DNA from 4 places in the Rahnella sp. PCH160 genome. Region 4 is predicted to be linked to each of the others. Evidence: predicted binding sites of a transcription regulator. Region 4 holds the regulator's gene; each other region holds the start of a gene.
What was found. The regulator PurR, encoded in region 4, represses purine synthesis genes. The targets are predictions, from matches to a motif close to CANGCAAACGTTTGCNTG.
Positions count from the first base shown of each region.

Region 1: a site for PurR is predicted at 2,295-2,312, ahead of serA (phosphoglycerate dehydrogenase). Genes of this name have one in related genera too.
Region 2: a site for PurR is predicted at 3,428-3,445, ahead of purE (5-(carboxyamino)imidazole ribonucleotide mutase). Genes of this name have one in related genera too.
Region 3: a site for PurR is predicted at 2,254-2,271, ahead of purH (bifunctional phosphoribosylaminoimidazolecarboxamide formyltransferase/IMP cyclohydrolase). Genes of this name have one in related genera too.

Region 1 covers NZ_JBLOGT010000001.1:54,856-59,972, reverse strand. Annotated here, with positions in the region: gene ACM5QY_RS00300 (oxidative stress defense protein) at 1-215, shown strand, start outside; gene ACM5QY_RS00295 (LysR family transcriptional regulator ArgP) at 276-1,178, opposite strand; gene rpiA (ribose-5-phosphate isomerase RpiA) at 1,394-2,056, shown strand; gene serA (phosphoglycerate dehydrogenase) at 2,397-3,635, shown strand; gene ydgU (small membrane protein YdgU) at 3,791-3,871, opposite strand; gene asr (acid resistance repetitive basic protein Asr) at 3,988-4,416, opposite strand; gene ACM5QY_RS00275 (5-formyltetrahydrofolate cyclo-ligase) at 4,581-5,117, opposite strand, start outside.
Region 2 covers NZ_JBLOGT010000001.1:4,667,314-4,672,430, forward strand. Annotated here, with positions in the region: gene cysS (cysteine--tRNA ligase) at 1-1,223, opposite strand, end outside; gene ppiB (peptidylprolyl isomerase B) at 1,451-1,945, shown strand; gene lpxH (UDP-2,3-diacylglucosamine diphosphatase) at 1,957-2,679, shown strand; gene ACM5QY_RS21870 (MiaE family protein) at 2,716-3,333, opposite strand; gene purE (5-(carboxyamino)imidazole ribonucleotide mutase) at 3,514-4,023, shown strand; gene purK (5-(carboxyamino)imidazole ribonucleotide synthase) at 4,020-5,084, shown strand.
Region 3 covers NZ_JBLOGT010000001.1:1,303,341-1,308,457, forward strand. Annotated here, with positions in the region: gene purD (phosphoribosylamine--glycine ligase) at 1-430, opposite strand, end outside; gene purH (bifunctional phosphoribosylaminoimidazolecarboxamide formyltransferase/IMP cyclohydrolase) at 477-2,066, opposite strand; rRNA gene ACM5QY_RS06040 (16S ribosomal RNA) at 2,752-4,294, shown strand; tRNA gene ACM5QY_RS06045 (tRNA-Ile) at 4,366-4,442, shown strand; tRNA gene ACM5QY_RS06050 (tRNA-Ala) at 4,576-4,651, shown strand; rRNA gene ACM5QY_RS06055 (23S ribosomal RNA) at 4,860-5,117, shown strand, end outside.
Region 4 covers NZ_JBLOGT010000001.1:4,100,831-4,105,947, reverse strand. Annotated here, with positions in the region: gene punC (purine nucleoside transporter PunC) at 1-418, opposite strand, end outside; gene punR (DNA-binding transcriptional activator PunR) at 555-1,460, shown strand; gene purR (HTH-type transcriptional repressor PurR) at 1,498-2,523, opposite strand; gene cydH (cytochrome bd-I oxidase subunit CydH) at 2,857-2,946, shown strand; gene ACM5QY_RS19060 (NlpC/P60 family protein) at 3,111-4,025, opposite strand; gene ACM5QY_RS19055 (Grx4 family monothiol glutaredoxin) at 4,489-4,830, shown strand; gene rnt (ribonuclease T) at 4,950-5,117, opposite strand, start outside.

The sequences.
Region 1 (5,117 bases), 4.0 Mb from region 4:
CGCAGCAGGCGAAATCGCTGGCAGAAGGTTTCCACAGCAAACTGGGGCCGGTTTACAGCATTCGTTATCACGTCGCCAACTACCAGCCAATGCCAGTCGCACGGATGTTTAAAGCCGCCGCCGCGCCGATGCAAAATGATGCCGCTGAAACTTACGAACAGCAAAGCATTCACTTTGATGATCAGGTGGATGTGGTATTTGAGTTACAACGTTAATATCTTTCATGATGAAAAAAACCGCCTCGGCGGTTTTTTTGTTTTCTGCTGCGGGTGAAATCAGTCCTGACGCAAAACCTGATGACCGTGTGCCAGCAGGGCGTCGGTGACTTTACGCATCATGCGGCTTTCCGGTGCAAAGCGATGCCAGTACAGCATACGACGCTGGAACAGGCCGGGCGTCAGGTCGATAAGTTCGCCGCTTTCCAGCTCTTTCTCGATTTGCAGATGCGGGATCATACAGCAGGTGGTGCCCTGTCGGGCCAGTTGCACGAAGGCTTCCGACGAGTTAACGATGTGACACGGCACGCTGCCCGGTGACAAATCGAAGTTCTGTTGCAGGAACGCCTGATGCATATCGTCGAGATGATCAAACGCCACCGCCGGGGCTTTCAGCAGGGCGGAACGTGTGACGCCGTTCGGGAAATAACGGTCGGCAAAAGGTTTAGAGCCAACAAACAGATAATCCAGCGCACCGAGTTGATCGACCAGACAACTCGGCAGCGGCTGCGGCTGAATACTCACCGCGCCGACCACTTCACCGCGACGCAAACGTTCCTGCGTCCGGGTTTCATCTTCGACCTGCAAATTCAGGCGGATAGGCGAATCGACCAGCACAGATTTCAGTGCCGGTAACAGCCAGGTTGCCAGACTGTCGGCGTTGACCGCCAGCGAAAGCAGCAGCGGCGTATCATTACTGTCGCTGTTACTGTCACTGCCGAGCCACTCTTCTTCCAGCAATTCCACCTGATGCAACAAGGCCAGCAATTTTTGCCCCTGTTCCGTCGGACGAGGTGGCACCGTCCGCACCAGCAGAGGCTGGCCGAACAAATTTTCCAGTTGCTTGATGCGCTGAGAGACCGCCGATTGGGTGATGCAAAGCTTTTGTGCCGCGCGCTCAAAACCGCGCTCACGGATCACCGCGTCCAGTGCCTGTAGTGTTCTATAGTCCGGGCGTTTCATCGGAGTACTGTCCCTTAGATTTAATTTTATCCCGACACTATGCCACAGATTGTCAGGTTTTGTGGTGGGTAAAATCGGGGTGTTTACAGTCCAATTGCACTTAATAAGTGTGATCTGGTCACGCTCTTGTCTGCCCAATCTGCCGGGACATGCTTTATAATCACCGACACTTTTCCGTATTCACGCCACTTACGTTATCAGACAGAGAAGCCATTATGACGCAGGAAGAATTGAAAAAAGCAGTCGGCTGGGCCGCACTGGATTACGTGACACCGGGAACCATCGTCGGTGTCGGGACCGGATCCACCGCCGCTCATTTCATCGATGCACTGGGGTCGATCAAAGGCCAGATTGAAGGCGCTGTTTCCAGCTCCGACGCTTCAACGGCAAAACTGAAAAGCTTGGGCATTCACGTTTTCGACAGCAACGAAGTGGACTCGCTGGACGTTTACGTTGACGGCGCGGATGAAATCAACGGCTTCATGCAGATGATCAAAGGCGGCGGCGCGGCGCTGACCCGCGAAAAAATCATTGCCGCGATCGCCAAAAAATTTGTCTGTATTGTGGATGCATCCAAACAAGTTGATGTGCTGGGTAAATTCCCGCTGCCGGTAGAAGTCATCCCGATGGCGCGTTCTTACGTTGCGCGCGAACTGGTGAAACTCGGCGGCTTGCCGGAATACCGCCAGAACGTACTGACCGACAACGGCAATATCATCCTCGATGTCCATAATCTGAGCATTCTCGATGCGGTCGCGATGGAAAATAAGATCAATGGAATTGCCGGCGTGGTGACGGTAGGCCTGTTTGCGAACCGTGGCGCTGATGTTGCCCTGGTGGGCACTTCTGAAGGCGTAAAAACTGTCACGCTGAAGTAACGCATCGATAAGCAGAAGATCTGGCTGCTTTCGCTGAATGCAGCCAGTCATCCCCCTGTCATAACACAATGTTATGAAGATGATAATTTTCTGACTGAATCATCTTTTCTTTAAAAGCCTGAATTTGGTGACTTATGTCACGTTTCTGACCGGTACCTCCAGAACGTCTTGCTCTGCAAAATCTAACCAGCAGGAAATGCTGAAAACCAACAGGCGCGGTGAGCCTTCTGCTGTCTGGCAGGCAATCGTTTGTATTGATGATGGCGTATTTTTTGTTATGTTGACTGTGAGCAGTCACCTAGCAGTTCGAATTCAGCCAGAAAAAATATAGGGTCGGGAAATGGCAAAAGTATCACTTGAGAAAGACAAGATTAAATTTTTGTTAGTGGAAGGCGTCCACCAAAGTGCGGTTGATACACTCCGCGCAGCGGGTTACACCAATATTGAATTTCACAAAGGTGCTTTAGATACGGAATCGCTGAAAGAATCGATCCGTGATGCGCACTTTGTTGGACTCCGATCGCGTACTCAGCTGACCGAAGAAGTGTTTCAGGCAGCAGAAAAACTGGTGGCTGTAGGCTGTTTCTGTATCGGTACCAATCAGGTTGACCTGAAAGCGGCAACCCGTCGCGGTATTCCGGTCTTTAACGCACCGTTCTCCAATACCCGTTCCGTCGCCGAAATGGTGCTGGGCGAAATGTTGCTGATGATGCGCGGTATCCCTGAGGCCAACGCCAAAGCTCACCGCGGGATCTGGAACAAACTGGCCGTCGGCTCTTTCGAGGCTCGCGGTAAACGTCTGGGTATTGTGGGCTACGGCCACATCGGTACACAGCTGGGTATTCTGGCGGAAAGTCTCGGGATGCGCGTCTTCTATTACGATATCGAAAGCAAATTGCCGTTGGGTAATGCGCAGCCGATCGCGACTCTGGAAGAATTGCTCAGCACCAGCGACGTCGTGACCCTGCATGTTCCTGAAACTCCGGGAACCAAAAACATGATTTCCGAAGTACAGCTGGCACAAATCAAACCGGGCGCATTGCTGATCAACGCCTCACGCGGCACGGTGATCGACATTCCTGCCCTGTGCGATGCGCTGCGCAGCAAACATCTGTCCGGTGCGGCTATCGACGTCTTCCCGGAAGAACCGGCGACCAACAGCGATCCGTTCAATTCTCCGCTGTGTGAATTCGACAACGTACTGCTGACGCCACACATCGGTGGTTCCACCATGGAAGCGCAGGAAGGTATCGGCCTGGAAGTGGCGGGTAAACTGGCGAAATACTCTGATAACGGTTCGACATTGTCAGCGGTTAACTTCCCGGAAGCCTCTCTGCCAGCGCATACCGAGAAAGCCAGCCGTCTGCTGCACATCCATGAAAACCGTCCGGGCGTGCTGACCAGCATCAACCAGATTTTCGCGGAGCAGGGCATCAACATTGCAGCGCAGTATCTGCAAACCAGCCCTGAAGTGGGTTATGTGGTTATCGATGCTGAAACCGACATCACAACGCTGACTACCGCGCTGCAACTGATGAAAGCGATTCCGGGCACTATCCGTGCGCGCTTGCTTTACTGACAGATCTGCGCAGTAACAGACCATAAACCGCCGAAAGGCGGTTTTTTTATGCCATTTCCCGCAGACGGGAAGATCTTACCGGATGAGTCGTTTGCCAGATTGCTCAAGGCGTTGAGCCGATGACGGGCGTCATCTCAGGGCACTTCAGGAAAATGTCAGAAGTAAAAGAACAGGCTGACCAGACCACAGAGGATCAGCGATGACAGGGTGATTTCGAACTGAAAGCGGCGCAGCATCATCCACAGTACCTCAGGATAAAAACTGGAGAAAAAAACACCCGGCGAACCGGGTGTCAATTTATCAGTCTTGGTAGTTGTGAGTTAACGCCTCACAAAGACTTCATCGTTACTTCTTATGCTGCTGGCGTTGCTTTTGCAGCCGGAGCAGCTTTCTTAGCATGTTTCACGTGTTTTTTAGCAGCCTGCGCTTTCTGAGCAACCGGAGCCGCTTTTTTAGCGTGTTTTACGTGTTTCTTAGCGGCTTGCGCTTTCTGAGCAACCGGAGCCGCTTTTTTAGCGTGTTTTACGTGTTTCTTAGCGGCTTGCGCTTTCTGGGCTACCGGCGCTGCTTTCTTAGCGTGTTTCACGTGTTTCTTAGCAGCTTGCGCTTTCTGAGCGACTTTCTTATGTGCCTTGTGTTTGGTCACGTGCTTGGCTGCAGGAGCCGGAGCGGCAGTGGTTGCTGCGGCAGCAGGTGCCGGAGTTGCTGTAGTTTCAGCAGCGAAAGCGACAGAAGACAGACCCATTGCAGCGGCTACAACCAGAGCTAATACTTTTTTCATGTTTAATTCCTCAGAGATATCGGTTTATGTGTCTGCCCCACTGCGGGGCCGTTGAGAAGATAATAGACATGACGGATTTTATTGTCCGTGAGGGATTGGTTTCGGCGTGTAACGGTATGTATAAGGGAAATTTTCTGAGGGAAGTATTTACAGCTGGCTGATCTTTACCACGTCCACACTTTACCCGGCGTGATCACCTGAGGCAAAGGCACATCCCAGTGTTCCACCGGCAAGGCGTCCACCTGCTGGCAATCATGCGCTAAGCCGATCGGATACGGCCCGCCATCCTGCCAGTGCTCCAGTGTACGGTCGTAGAACCCGCCGCCCATACCCAAACGTTGCCCGTGGCGGTCAAATGCGACAAGCGGCGTCAGAATGATATCCAGCTGAGACAACGGCAACACCTGCGTGACATCCAGCTGTGGCTCGAGGATTTTAAGACGGTTGCGCACCAGCGGCGTTTCAGGGGTATAACGCAGGAACAACAAATGATGAGGGGAAAACGGATGCAGTACCGGCAGACAAAGCGCTTTTCCTTCCTGCCACAGGCGCTGAATCAGCGGGGTGGTATCAAGCTCTCCGTCGAAGGACAGAAAAAGCGAAATCGTTTTTGCAGACTGAATTTTTGGGTGTGCGGCAACGCGCTCAGCGGCCTGAAGGGCAAACTGTGCTTGCTGACCGGCAGTCAGATTTTTTCTGCA
Region 2 (5,117 bases), 570 kb from region 4:
TGCGCACCGGATTTCAGGAACTGCTCAGGATCTTGCTCCAGAAGCCCCAGAACGCCCGCCAGCTGGCGCAGCTCAGCGGCCAGACCGTTTGCCGCAGACAGGTCTTCGGCTTTCAGACGGTTGATGTCACGCGCCATATCAAACAGCACGGAATACGCTTCCGGCGTGTTGAAATCGTCGTCCATCGCCGCGCGGAAACGGGCCACGAACGCGTCACCACCGGCTGGCGTTGCGCTGGCATCTGTGCCGCGCAGTGCGGTGTACAGACGTTCCATCGAGGTACGTGCCAGTTTCAGGTTTTCTTCGCTGTAGTTCAGCTGGCTGCGATAGTGGCCGGACATCAGGAAGTAACGCACGCTTTCGGCGTCGTAATATTTCAGCACGTCGCGCACGGTGAAGAAGTTATCCAGCGATTTGGACATTTTCTCACGGTCAATCATGACCATGCCGGAGTGCATCCAGGTATTCACATACGGGCCGTCATGCGCGCAGCTTGATTGCGCGATTTCGTTTTCGTGGTGCGGGAACATCAGGTCAGAACCGCCGCCGTGAATATCAAAATGATGTCCAAGCTCTTTGCAATTCATTGCCGAACATTCAATATGCCAGCCTGGGCGACCGGCACCCCACAAGGCTTCCCAAGCAGGCTCATTTTCTTTCGACTTTTTCCATAGAACGAAATCCATCGGGTTTCGTTTGACGTTGGCCTCTACTTCCACGCGTGCACCGGCCTGAAGCTGATCCAAATCCTGACGGGACAGCAAACCGTACTCCGGGTCACTTTCCACTGAGAACATTACGTCACCATTACTAGCAACGTAGGCGTGACCACGATCTAATAATTTCTGAACGATGTCGATAATCTCAAGAATGTGTTTCGTCGCACGCGGCTCCGCATCCGGTTTTTTAATATTCAGTGAAGCGAAATCTTTATGCATTTCTGCGATCATCCGCTCAGTCAATGCATCGTAGTCCTCGCCATTTTCAGCGGCACGTTTAATGATTTTGTCGTCAATGTCGGTGATGTTACGCACATATTTCAGGTCATAACCGAGATAACGCAGGTAACGCGATACCACGTCGAAAGACACAAAGGTGCGCCCGTGGCCAATGTGACACAAGTCGTAAACAGTGATCCCACACACGTACATCCCGACTTTACCGGCATGAATTGGCTTGAATTCCTCTTTTTGGCGACTCAGGGTATTAAAAATCTTCAGCATCAGGCTATTCCGTGTGTTGGGCTTAGAAAATGACGTTGGCGCCTTTCGGCGTCACTAAGGCTCATAATATAACGAAAATAGCTTTACCGAAACGGCATAAGGCCGCCGGACGGGCTTTAGTCATCACAAAGCCAGTGCTGACGGCAACTTTTGAGTTATGGTATAAGAAAAGGCTATAGTAGCCGCTCTGACAAAGAGCACACATTAACATTAGCAGGATGATAAATATGGTCACTTTCCACACCAACCACGGCGACATCGTCATTAAAACCTTCGCTGACAAAGCGCCAGCCACGGTTGAAAACTTCCTGAACTATTGCCGTAAAGGCTTCTACGACAACACAATTTTCCACCGTGTGATTAACGGTTTCATGATCCAGGGCGGCGGTTTTGAGCCAGGTATGAACCAGAAAAACACCGACGCGCAGATTCAAAACGAAGCGGATAACGGCCTGAAAAACACCAAAGGCACGCTGGCAATGGCACGTACCAATGACCCGCATTCTGCGACTGCACAGTTCTTCATCAACGTCACTGACAACGATTTCCTGAACCACAGCGGCAAAAATGCGCAGGGTTGGGGTTACTGCGTATTTGCAGAAGTGGTTGAAGGTCAGGACGTGGTTGACGCAATCAAAGCCGTGAAAACCGGCCGCAGCGGTATGCACCAGGACGTTCCAAAAGAAGATGTTGTGATCAAAAGCGTCACTATCAGCGAATAATAAGCGTCGGGATGACCACGTTTTTTATCGCAGATATCCATCTTTGCGCACAGGAACCGGCAATCACTGCCGGTTTTCTGCGTTTTCTTCGCGAAGATGCGCCGCAGGCTGATGCGCTGTACATTCTCGGGGATTTATTCGAAGCCTGGATTGGTGACGATGACCCGGAACCGTTACACGCAGAAATCGCTGCGGCGTTAAACTACCTCCGCCAGCAAGGCGTTCCTTGCTTTTTCATCCACGGTAACCGCGATTTTCTGCTCGGCAGACGTTTTGCGCGTGAAAGCCTGATGACGCTGCTGCCAGAGAAAAAAGTTCTCGAGCTTTATGGCCGCCGCGTGCTGATCCTGCACGGTGACACGCTGTGCACCGATGACATTGCCTACCAGAATTTCCGTAAAAAAGTTCACAACCCGCTGATCCAGAAATTATTCCTGATGCTGCCCCTGAAATGGCGGCTGGCGATTGCCGCGAAAATGCGCGCCAACAGCAAAGCGTCTAATCAGGGTAAATCACTGCAAATTATGGATGTGAATCCGCAGGCGGTGATCAGTGAAATGCAGGCGGCTGGCGTCGAATGGATGATCCACGGACACACTCACCGCCCGGCGGTTCATGATGTGCGTTTGGAAAATAAAACCGGCCACCGCGTGGTATTAGGCGCATGGCACGAAGAAGGCTCAATGGTGAAAGTCACCGCCGATAACGTGGAACTGATCAGCTTCCCGTTTTAAGTCATCCGATCACTATCCTAAATAATTTGAAGCAGCTCAAAGTATGACGGGTACGCCGGAGTGGAAGCGGAATTGCTCATCCGGCGACAGTATAAGTTCCGCTTCAATTCGGCCAAACTCCTCCACGCGCTCACTGATATCCGTTCCCGCATACTGTTCCGCCAGCGCCAGATAATCGGCAAAATGCCGCGATTCTGAGCGCAGCAGCGACGTATAAAAACGCGACAGCGTTTCATCCAGATACGGCGCTATCTTGGCGAAACGCTCGCAGGAACGGGCTTCGATATACGCCCCGATAATCAGCCGGTCCACCAGAATATTCAGATCATCATGATGGCGGGTGTGCTTAATCATGCCGCTGGCGTAGCGCGACGGCGAGAGCTGGGTGTAAGCGATATTGCGCTTTTGCATGATTTCCACCACCTGCTCAAAGTGGTGAAGTTCCTCGCGGGCCAGACGCGCCGCACAAAACAACAGTTCGGTGCGATCCAGATATTTCGTCATCAGGCTCATGGCCGTGGCCGCCGCTTTTTTTTCACAGTTGGCGTGGTCAATCAGCAATACCGTCTGATTTTCCAGCGCAACATCCACCCAGAGAGCCGGTGTTTCACAGTGAAGAAAATCGTAAATCGGTGCCAGTAAAGCCTGCGTCATAGTTCAGTTTCCCGTAGGGATAGCGGAGAGTTTCGTGGCGGAGATTATACAAATGTGCCGCGCACTTCTCATCAAAAATGCACCGTATTCCGGCTACGCAACCGTTTTCCTTGCTTCATGAGCGTGATATCATTTGCGCCCTCGCACGCTTTACATCCGAATCACAGGAGCTATACAGACATGTCATCCAACGTTACCCCGGCAAAAATCGCCATCGTTATGGGGTCTAAAAGTGACTGGGCGACCATGCAGTTCGCCGCCGAAGTGCTCACAACGCTGAATATTCCTTTCCATGTCGATATCGTCTCCGCTCACCGCACGCCGGACAAATTATTCACCTTTGCTGAACAGGCGTCCGCCAACGGTTTTGATGTGATCATCGCAGGCGCTGGCGGCGCGGCGCATTTGCCGGGCATGCTGGCGGCGAAAACGCTGGTGCCGGTGCTCGGTGTACCGGTACAAAGTGCTGCGCTGAGCGGCATCGACAGCCTGTATTCTATCGTCCAGATGCCACGCGGTATTCCGGTCGGAACGCTGGCGATTGGTAAAGCCGGAGCCGCCAACGCCGCCCTGCTCGCCGCGCAAATTCTCGCACTCCATGATACCGAAATTGCTAAAAGCCTGGCCGCGTGGCGTGTCGCACAAACCGACGAAGTGCTGAATAATCCGGATCCGAGGGAAGAAGCATGAAACCGGTTTGCGTACTCGGAAACGGTCAGTTAGGCAGAATGCTGCGTCAGGCCGGCGAACCGCTGGGGATCGCCGTTTATCCGGTGGGGCTCGATGCTGAGCCGGAAGCCGTGCCTTTTCAGCAGAGCGTGATTACGGCTGAAATTGAACGCTGGCCGGAAACCGCCTTAACCCGCGAACTGGCCACGCACAATGCGTTCGTTAACCGCGATATTTTCCCGCGTCTGGCCGACCGCCTGACGCAAAAACAACTGCTCGATCAGCTTGGTCTGGCGACCGCGCCGTGGCAGTTGCTGGCCGATGCAGCGGAATGGCCTCAGGTTTTCGCCACGCTCGGTGAACTGGCGATTGTGAAACGCCGCGTCGGCGGTTACGACGGCCGCGGGCAATGGCGGCTGCGTTCCGGCGAGGAAACCACGCTGCCGCAGGATTGCTACGGTGAATGCATCGTTGAGCAAGGCATCAATTTTTCCGGTGAAGTTTCACTGGTTGGCGCGCGCGGTCACGACGGTAAAACCGTCTTTTATCCGCTGACGCACAACCTGCATCAGGACGGCATTTTGCGCACCAGTGTTGCGCTGCCGGAGCCGGACGCCGCGCTGCAACAGCAGGCGGAAAGCATGCTGTCGGCGATTCTGAATGAACTGAATTATGTCGGCGTGATGGCGATGGAATGTTTCGTGGTCGCCGAAGGGTTGCTGATTAACGAACTGGCGCCGCGCGTTCACAACAGCGGGCACTGGACGCAAAACGGGGCGTCCTACAGCCAGTTCGAAATGCACCTGCGCGCTATCCTCGGGCTGCCGCTGCCGAAACCGGTAGTCAGTACGCCGTCGGTGATGGTCAATCTGATTGGCACGGATGTGTCAGAACACTGGCTGAACCTGCCACTGGTCAATCTGCACTGGTACGAGAAAGACGTGCGTCCGGGTCGTAAAGTCGGACACCTGAATCTCAACGACGCCAGCGCCAGCCTGCTGAAAGAAAACCTGAACGCACTGGTGCCGATGCTGCCGGAAGAATACGCCAGCGGAATCGCCTGGGCGGTTGAGAAGCTTTAAATCGATTTGCTCCTCCCCTGCGAAGGGGAGGAG
Region 3 (5,117 bases), 2.8 Mb from region 4:
TGACGATCGGCGCGCCTTTGCTGCGCAGATAAGCCAGTGCCGGTTCGATTTCGGTGAAGTTTTGGTAATCCGCGCTTGGGATATTGTGACGAGCCAGGAAATCCTTAGTGAAAGCTTTCGAGCCTTCCAGCTGTGCAGCTTCCTGCGTCGGGCCAAAAATTTTCAGTCCAGCAGCGCGGAACGCATCAACCACACCAATCACCAGCGGCGCTTCAGGGCCGACAATGGTCAGGCCGATATCATTGCTTTTGGCAAATGCCAGCAGAGCGGCGATATCGGTCGCGGCGATATCAACATTCTCCAGCAGAGGTTCCAGCGCGGTACCGGCGTTACCGGGTGCGACAAACACTTTATCCGCCAGTGGAGATTGCGATGCCTTCCATGCCAGTGCATGTTCACGCCCGCCGTTGCCGATAATTAAAATATTCATTCGAGGACTCCGGGTGAGCGGGCGCATCGCACCCGCTAAAAGAAAATTAATGACGGAAATGGCGCATGTCTGTGAACAGCATTGCGATACCGTGTTCGTTTGCGGCTGCGATAACTTCATCATCACGAATTGAACCGCCAGGCTGAATTACACAGGTAATGCCCACCGCAGCGGCTGCATCAATACCGTCGCGGAACGGGAAGAAGGCATCTGATGCCATCACGGAACCTGCGACTTCCAGGCCTTCGTCAGCGGCTTTAATCCCCGCGATTTTCGCCGAGTACACGCGGCTCATCTGGCCTGCACCAATACCGATGGTCATTTTATCGCGTGCATAAACGATGGCGTTGGATTTAACGAACTTGGCGACTTTCCAGCAGAACAGGGCATCTGTCAGTTCCTGCTCGGTTGGCTGGCGCTGCGAAACAACACGCAAATCACCGGCATCAACCATGCCCAAATCACGATCCTGAACCAGCAGGCCGCCATTCACACGTTTGAAGTCCAGTGCTTTCTGGCGCCCTTGCCATTGGCCGGAAGTCAGAACGCGGACGTTTTGTTTTGCCGCAGTCAGGGCCAGCGCTTCTGGGCTGACCGACGGGGCGATGATCACTTCCACAAACTGGCGGCTGATGATCGCTTTCGCGGTTTCAGCATCGAGCTCGCGGTTGAAGGCAATAATGCCGCCGAAAGCGGAAGTCGGGTCAGTCTGATAAGCACGTTCGTAAGCAGCCAGAACGTTGTCTCCGATGGCAACACCGCAAGGGTTCGCGTGTTTAACGATGACACAAGCAGGCTCTGCAAATTCCTTCACACATTCCAGTGCCGCATCGGTATCTGCAATGTTGTTATAGGAAAGAGCTTTGCCCTGCAACTGGGTTGACGTCGCCACGGAAGCTTCGCTGACGTTTTCTTCTATATAGAAGGCGGCGTTCTGATGGCTGTTCTCGCCATAACGCATATCTTGTTTCTTTATATAGCTAAGATTCAGAGTTCGCGGGAACTGGCCAGACGCGGATTCGGTATCGCCGTGATAAGCCGGAACCATGGTGCCGAAGTAGTTGGCAATCATGCCGTCATAAGACGCAGTGTGCTCGAAAGCCTTAATCGCCAGATTGAAACGGGTCGTCAGCGTCAGTGAGCTGCTGTTGGCATCCATCTCTTCAATAACAGAAGCGTAATCATTACTCTTCACCACGATTGCCACGTCTTTGTGGTTCTTCGCCGCAGAGCGAACCATGGTCGGGCCGCCGATATCAATGTTTTCGACTGCATCTTCCAGTGAGCAATCCGGGCGGGCGACGGTTTCCGCGAACGGATAAAGGTTTACGACCACCATGTCGATTGGCGCGATCGCGTGCTGCGCCATAATGTCATCATCTTTCCCGCGACGGCCGAGGATCCCGCCGTGAACTTTCGGGTGAAGGGTTTTGACGCGTCCATCCATCATTTCCGGGAAACCCGTGTAGTCAGACACTTCTGTGACTGGCAGACCGGCTTTTGCCAACAGGCTAGCGGTGCCGCCAGTGGAAAGTAATTCAACGCCACGCGAAGAGAGTGCCTGGGCGAATTCTACGATACCGGCTTTATCAGAAACGCTGAGCAGGGCGCGGCGGATTGGACGAGATTGTTGCATGGTGGTTTATATCCTTGGCTTTGGAGTCGCAATAAAGAGCGTTATCTGAATTCAATGGGCGTTTTCTTCTCTTTATATAGAGCAATTTGCAGAAAAACGCGGGATTGAGCTCGGATAACTACCCCCTGACGGCTTACTTTTCATTTATCACCCGTAATGGGTGTCGAAAACTGACGCGCGAAATTGTAGCGAAAACGATTGCGCGACGCTCGCAAAATTTGAGATTCCTGCGGATCTGTGGATAAATCTGTGCAAAACACGGTATAAGCGGTGTGTTTGCTGTGTAATGCAGCAAACGGTATTTTTTCTTAAAATTAGCCCTTGCGGCCTGCTGAGAACTCCCTATAATGCCGCTCCATCGACAGGGAACAACGTGAACAACATCACGAAGTGACCGGGTCGGAAAAGATTTAAAGCAGCGGCAACCGGATGAAATAAACGGTTGACACTGAACGAGGAAAGCGTAATATACGCCACCTCGAGTTAGCAAGCGAAAGCGCGTAACTCACTGCTCTTTAACAATTTATCAGACAATCTGTGTGGGCACTCACAAGACGATATCAGCCACTTCGGTGGCAAAAAAATATCAAGTCTTAAAGAGTGACCAAGCAGTAATTCATTTAGTGAATTATTACGAAAGTTAATTTTTGAGCACCGCTTAACTTGTTTAAGCAAATCGAACTTTTAATTGAAGAGTTTGATCATGGCTCAGATTGAACGCTGGCGGCAGGCCTAACACATGCAAGTCGAGCGGTAGCACAGGAGAGCTTGCTCTCTGGGTGACGAGCGGCGGACGGGTGAGTAATGTCTGGGAAACTGCCTGATGGAGGGGGATAACTACTGGAAACGGTAGCTAATACCGCATGACGTCGCAAGACCAAAGTGGGGGACCTTCGGGCCTCACGCCATCGGATGTGCCCAGATGGGATTAGCTAGTAGGTGAGGTAATGGCTCACCTAGGCGACGATCCCTAGCTGGTCTGAGAGGATGACCAGCCACACTGGAACTGAGACACGGTCCAGACTCCTACGGGAGGCAGCAGTGGGGAATATTGCACAATGGGCGCAAGCCTGATGCAGCCATGCCGCGTGTGTGAAGAAGGCCTTAGGGTTGTAAAGCACTTTCAGCGAGGAGGAAGGGTAATGTGTTAATAGCACATTGCATTGACGTTACTCGCAGAAGAAGCACCGGCTAACTCCGTGCCAGCAGCCGCGGTAATACGGAGGGTGCAAGCGTTAATCGGAATTACTGGGCGTAAAGCGCACGCAGGCGGTTTGTTAAGTCAGATGTGAAATCCCCGAGCTTAACTTGGGAACTGCATTTGAAACTGGCAAGCTAGAGTCTTGTAGAGGGGGGTAGAATTCCAGGTGTAGCGGTGAAATGCGTAGAGATCTGGAGGAATACCGGTGGCGAAGGCGGCCCCCTGGACAAAGACTGACGCTCAGGTGCGAAAGCGTGGGGAGCAAACAGGATTAGATACCCTGGTAGTCCACGCTGTAAACGATGTCGACTTGGAGGTTGTGCCCTTGAGGCGTGGCTTCCGGAGCTAACGCGTTAAGTCGACCGCCTGGGGAGTACGGCCGCAAGGTTAAAACTCAAATGAATTGACGGGGGCCCGCACAAGCGGTGGAGCATGTGGTTTAATTCGATGCAACGCGAAGAACCTTACCTACTCTTGACATCCAGAGAATTCGCTAGAGATAGCTTAGTGCCTTCGGGAACTCTGAGACAGGTGCTGCATGGCTGTCGTCAGCTCGTGTTGTGAAATGTTGGGTTAAGTCCCGCAACGAGCGCAACCCTTATCCTTTGTTGCCAGCGAGTAATGTCGGGAACTCAAAGGAGACTGCCGGTGATAAACCGGAGGAAGGTGGGGATGACGTCAAGTCATCATGGCCCTTACGAGTAGGGCTACACACGTGCTACAATGGCATATACAAAGAGAAGCGAACTCGCGAGAGCAAGCGGACCTCATAAAGTATGTCGTAGTCCGGATTGGAGTCTGCAACTCGACTCCATGAAGTCGGAATCGCTAGTAATCGTAGATCAGAATGCTACGGTGAATACGTTCCCGGGCCTTGTACACACCGCCCGTCACACCATGGGAGTGGGTTGCAAAAGAAGTAGGTAGCTTAACCTTCGGGAGGGCGCTTACCACTTTGTGATTCATGACTGGGGTGAAGTCGTAACAAGGTAACCGTAGGGGAACCTGCGGTTGGATCACCTCCTTACCTCAAGATACGCATTGTGCAGTGTCCACACAGATTGTCTGATAGAAAGTAACGAGCAGAAATACCTTAATAGGCTTGTAGCTCAGGTGGTTAGAGCGCACCCCTGATAAGGGTGAGGTCGGTGGTTCAAGTCCACTCAGGCCTACCAATTCCCTCCTCCTCTTCGTTGTCGCCATGTCTCGTTTGCACAAGCAAACTTCGCATGACTCCGCCTTGATGAGAAAGTAATTGGCTGACTCATCTGACTGATGAGTAATTAAGGTATCTGTAAGTGACTGTATGGGGCTATAGCTCAGCTGGGAGAGCGCCTGCCTTGCACGCAGGAGGTCAGCGGTTCGATCCCGCTTAGCTCCACCATTACCGTACAGCCTTTAAATAATACTTCAGAGTGTATTGGAAACAGTATGCTGCGAAGTATTTTGCTCTTTAACAATCTGGAACAAGCTGAAAATTGAAAGTTTACAGCTGAACATCACTCTCCGTAGAAGTACTGAGTGGTGATTAGTCTGTAACAGAGTCTCTCAAATAATCGCAATGCGATGGTGGAAACACCTTCGGGTTGTGAGGTTAAGCGACTAAGCGTACACGGTGGATGCCTAGGCAGTCAGAGGCGATGAAGGGCGTGCTAATCTGCGAAAAGCGTCGGTAAGGTGATATGAACCGTAATAACCGACGATACCCGAATGGGGAAACCCAGTGTGTTTCGACACATTATCATTACATGAATACATAGTGTAATGAGGCGAACCGGGGGAACTGAAACATCTAAGTACCCCGAGGAAAAGAAATCAACCGAGATTCCCCCAGTAGCGGCGAGCGAACG
Region 4 (5,117 bases):
CAACCAGCGGCATGATGCTGGCAAAGGTTTTTTTAGCGACATCGGCAGAAAAGCGATCCACTACCAGCGCCTGCCAGGTCACGGCGGCGGCACACACGCCCATCGCCTGCAGGAAACGCAGCGCCAGCAGGGCGCGGACATTCTCAACCCACAGTACGCCCAGGCAACCGACGGCAAACAATGCTAATCCGATCAGCAATACCGGTTTGCGGCCAATCCGGTCAGACAGCGGCCCCCACAGCAACTGGCCAATGGCAAAGCCGCCCAGGAAAATACTCAGGCTGGCGCTGATCATGCCCGGGCTGGTCATCAGGCCGGTTTGCATGGCGCTGAAAGCCGGGAGATACATATCGGTCGCTAAAAAGCCGAGCATACTCAGCCCGGCGAGATAGAGCATAAATCCTGGGGAGGGTTTCATTATTGTCTCTTTAATTTATGTATTGCAGATGATTTGACGCAGAATTCGTATCGGATGCGGAGTTTAACGCTTTGATAACAGCCTTGTGAAACGCTAATATTTGCATTCTGGTATCAAAAAAATTGAAGGCTAAGTGATGTGGTCAGAATACGCCCTTGACGTGGTAGATGCCGTCGCCCGAACCGGCAGTTTCAGCGCTGCCGCGCAAGACTTGCACCGGGTGCCTTCTGCCATCAGCTATACCGTGCGTCAGCTCGAACAATGGCTGGCCGTTCCACTCTTTGAGCGCAGACATCGCGACGTAGTACTGACGCCTGCAGGGAAAGTTTTTGTTGATGAAGCGCGGATTCTGACAAAAAAAATGATAGCTACCCGACGTCAGTGTCAGCAGGTCGCGAACGGCTGGCGCGGAGAATTGCGGGTGGCCGTCGACCGTATCGTTAAACCTGCCCGGACGCGGCGACTGGTGCTGGATTTCTACCGGCATTTCCCGGACACCGAGCTCATCATTCATTCGGAAGTCTTCAACGGTGTCTGGGACGCCCTGGTTGACGGGCGGGCAGATGTTGCTATTGGCGCGACGCGAGCGATCCCCGTCGGAGGACGTTTCAGTTTCCGCGATATGGGGTTTATGGACTGGCATTGCGTGGTCAGCGCACAGCATCCGCTTGCGCAAAACACGGGTGTATTGACTGACGAACAGCTGCGACCTTATCCGGCGCTTTGTCTGGAAGACACGTCACGGACATTGCCAAAGCGCGATACCTGGACGCTGGATAACCAGCGAAGGTTGGTGGTTCCCGACTGGACGTGCGCGCTGGAATGTCTGAACGAAGGTTTATGCGTAGGGATGATGCCGGTTCACCGGGTGACACCCTGGATTGAACAGCAGAAATTGCGGGTTCTGGCGCTGGAAAATACTTTCCCTGATAGCCCGTGTTGCCTGACGTGGGATCAAAGCAATCCGTCGCCTTCACTGGCGTGGCTGCTGGATTATATGGGGGATATGGAGACGATGAACCGGGAGTGGTTGCGCGATTGATGAAAAAAACGCCTGCATCGCAGGCGTTCATTGAAAATTAACGGCGGTAGTCGCGGAACGGGCCGTCGGCGACGGAACGGCGTTCAACCAGTTTCGGATGCACTTCAATAGTCTGCGATTCTTCGCGCTTACTGATAATTCTGTCCAGCAGCATGGTAAAGGCCATTTCACCCAGACGTTCTTTCGGCTGGTGAACCGTCGTCAGCGCAGGCGAGAAATAACGCGCATTACGCACGTTGTCATAACCAATCACGGAAATATCCTGCGGTACGCGCAGACCAAGCTCATCGGCAGCACAAATTGCGCCCATCGCCATCACGTCTCCGCCACAGAACACAGCCGTCGGGCGGTGTTTCTGCATCAGAATTTTGTGCATGGCCTGATACCCTGATTCCGGCTCAAAATCGCCCTGAACCACCCATTCTTCACGAAGAGGGATATTGGCTTCCGTCAGCGCTTTAACAAAACCCTGGAAGCGGCCGCCGCCGGTGTTTCGCGCCAGTTGCCCCGGAATGACGCCGATATCGCGATGACCGCGCTCAATCAGATAACGTCCGGCCATATAGCCGCCTTCGAACGCGTTATCGATGATACTGTCGGTGAAATTCTTACGCGCTTCGCCCCAGTCCATCACGACCATCGGGATGGAACGGTATTCTTCGAGCATATTCAGCAATTCGTCCGGATATTCCGCGCACATCACCAGTAAACCATCGACGCGTTTTTGCGCCAGCATTTGCAGGTAGGCCTGCTGTTTCTCCAGATTATTGTGTGAGTTACACAAAATCAGCGTATAGCCTTTTGAGAAACAGCTGTTTTCCACGGCCTCGATCACTTCGGCGAAGTAGGGCGCTTCGCTGGATGTTGCCAGCAGACCGATAGTTTTGGTGTTATTGACCTTCAGACTGCGTGCCACGGCGCTGGGAGAATAGTGCAACTCTTTGATTGCAAGGAGAACCGCGGCTCGGGTTTCTTCGGCGACGAAACGGGTTTTATTGATGACGTGCGACACGGTTGTGGTGGAAACGCCAGCGCGCTTTGCGACATCTTTAATCGTTGCCATGTAAAAAATGACTCCTGTGCTCACGTGTATCAGCACGTTAGCATTATGTTAATCGTTTGCTTGCGTGGATTTGACTGCTGACTTAGAAAAGGGCAGTGAAATCGTTGGGTGGATTCTTCAGGATGAGGCGTGAAATGCTCTCGGGTGAAATCGACCGGCACACAGGCGTGGTAACCGACAATTTTCACTTATAATGCAGGAAAGTGGAAGTAAAATTGTCATGAGCCTGTTGTTATTCAGCACAAGATTTTAAATGTGAATTATGAGAAAATGCGTTGGCACACATTTAGTGTGGCTAAATGAACGCCACAATTTGATCCGTAAGGGGGTTTGATGGACAGCAACCTGAAATTTTCTTTGATCACTACGATCTGCGCTTTGCTTATGATTATGGCTTTCAGCTTCACCGCAATCATGAATTGATCTGCGCGAAAGCCGCAATAAAAAAGGGCGATACCTATAACAGGAATCGCCCTTTTCAATTTTACGCAGTGGCCCTTTGCGCCGATACTCTTCCCTGCAGAAACTCTTCGTTAAATGCTATTCAATGGCTGATTAGCGAAACTTCAGACTTAACGAATTGTTTATTATCGGATCGTCTTAGGGGTCATTACCCGTCGTGCGCCAACATAATGGTCTTGCCAGTAATCTTCACCCAGTGAGGTGATTTTAATGTCTTCGCCGGTACGTGGTGACTGGATAAACTTCCCGTTTCCAACGTAAACACCAACATGGTCGGCGGCACCGCGGTTATTAATTCGGAAGAACACCAAATCGCCGGATTCTAATTCACCCCGTTTGACCGGAGCCGCATCGCGCAAGTGGTACATTTCATTGGCTGTGCGAGGCATTTTTATTCGGATCAGATCTTTGTAGGCGTAGTAAACCAGTCCGCTGCAATCAAAACCTGTATTCGGTGAGGTCCCGCCCCAGCGATAAGGTTTGCCGACCTGGTGCATCAGTTTTGTCATGGCAGTTTGCTGTGCGTGCTGATAACGTTTTTTGTGCGTTGCGCTGAGCGTTATCGGTTTACTGTCTTCTTCATGCAACTTCTTGCCTTTGCGGTGACGGCCATAGGCTTCTTTTTTGCTGACCTTTTTACTGCTGTTTTTAGCGAGAGAGCGGGTTTCCGTTTCTTTTTCTGCTTTCGCCCCGGCCCGCGTTGTCTTGAGTGTTTTTTCTTTTTTACTTTCTACTTTACTCTCGGCCCGCGTCGTTTTTACTGTTTTTTCTGAAGATGTCTTTCGCTTAACCAGTTCGGTGCTTTTGACTTTCTTCTTCGAAATTTTTTCCTGAGTTTTAGGTTCTGAAACCGGCGCGACTTTGGTTTTCTTACTGGTTTTCGCAGCCACGGTTTTTCGCTTTCGACGCTCTTCCGGTGCGACCTGGTTGACATGACTCTTTCGCTGATCGGCAGCGGCACGATTCTGTGGCGACGCATGGGCCATATTCAGAAACAGCTGGGTAAAGAGCAGCACAAAAAGCGTGAACAGTAAGCGCATAGCTTCGTTACCATGAGTGGTAGGGTTAAACATCAGGGATGTCAGAGTATTGCCTAAAAGAACCCGACAAAAAAGCACGAATTGCATCGATTCTAGATCATATTGTGAGAAAAAGTTAATAGCTTTTTTTATGTCGAAATAACCGCCATTTTTAGTCAAAAAAATAACCACTTTTCATGGTGTTAATATTTGAGTTAAAGAATGGAATTTAGCAGATCTGACATTATCGTGGAACGGCAAAAATGTTATTCTCGATGAATCTTTAATTATGTGAGCCTGAACGCAAGCGCCGAAAATTGTTTAGCTAAATGCCAGTATTGAGAAAGACCCCACAAAAATTGGCGTTTTTATCTGGTGCCTGCCATCGTTACAATAGAAGGCATTGTGATTGCGCACCGTCTCTGTGTGCTGCGCGTGAAGAGTAATGACCGTGACAGCCTGTACCGGCTTGAGGAAGCAAGAAATGACCACTCCAACGATTGAAAAAATTCAGAAGCAAGTTTCTGAAAACCCGATTCTGCTTTACATGAAAGGTTCTCCAAAACTGCCAAGCTGCGGTTTCTCTGCACAGGCCGTTCAGGCGCTGTCTGCGTGCGGCGAGCGTTTCGCATACGTTGATATCCTGCAGAACCCGGATATTCGTGCTGAGATGCCAAAATTTGCTAACTGGCCTACGTTCCCGCAGCTGTGGGTTGACGGTGAGCTGGTCGGCGGTTGTGACATCGTGGTTGAAATGTTCCAGCGCGGTGAACTGCAACAGCTAATCAAAGAAACGGCTGAGAAGTACAAATCTTCTGAAGAGTAATTCAGAGCGATTCAACGCTATTCACTGTTAACTGGCAGCCTCCCGTGGTTGTCAGTAAAAAAAGAGCGACATTATGTCGCTCTTTTTATTTGTTTTTTTGCTCAGAAAGCCGGAACAGTTTATCGCTGATTTTCTTCCGGTGTTTCTTCCGCTTCGTTTTCATCGGAAGAGATCGCCAGCGGCCATCCGCCAAGACGTTTCCAGCGATTCACCAGCTCACAGAACAGTTCTGCCGTGCGTTCAGTGTCGTAAAGCGCTGAGTGTGCCTGGCTGCTGTCAAACACGAT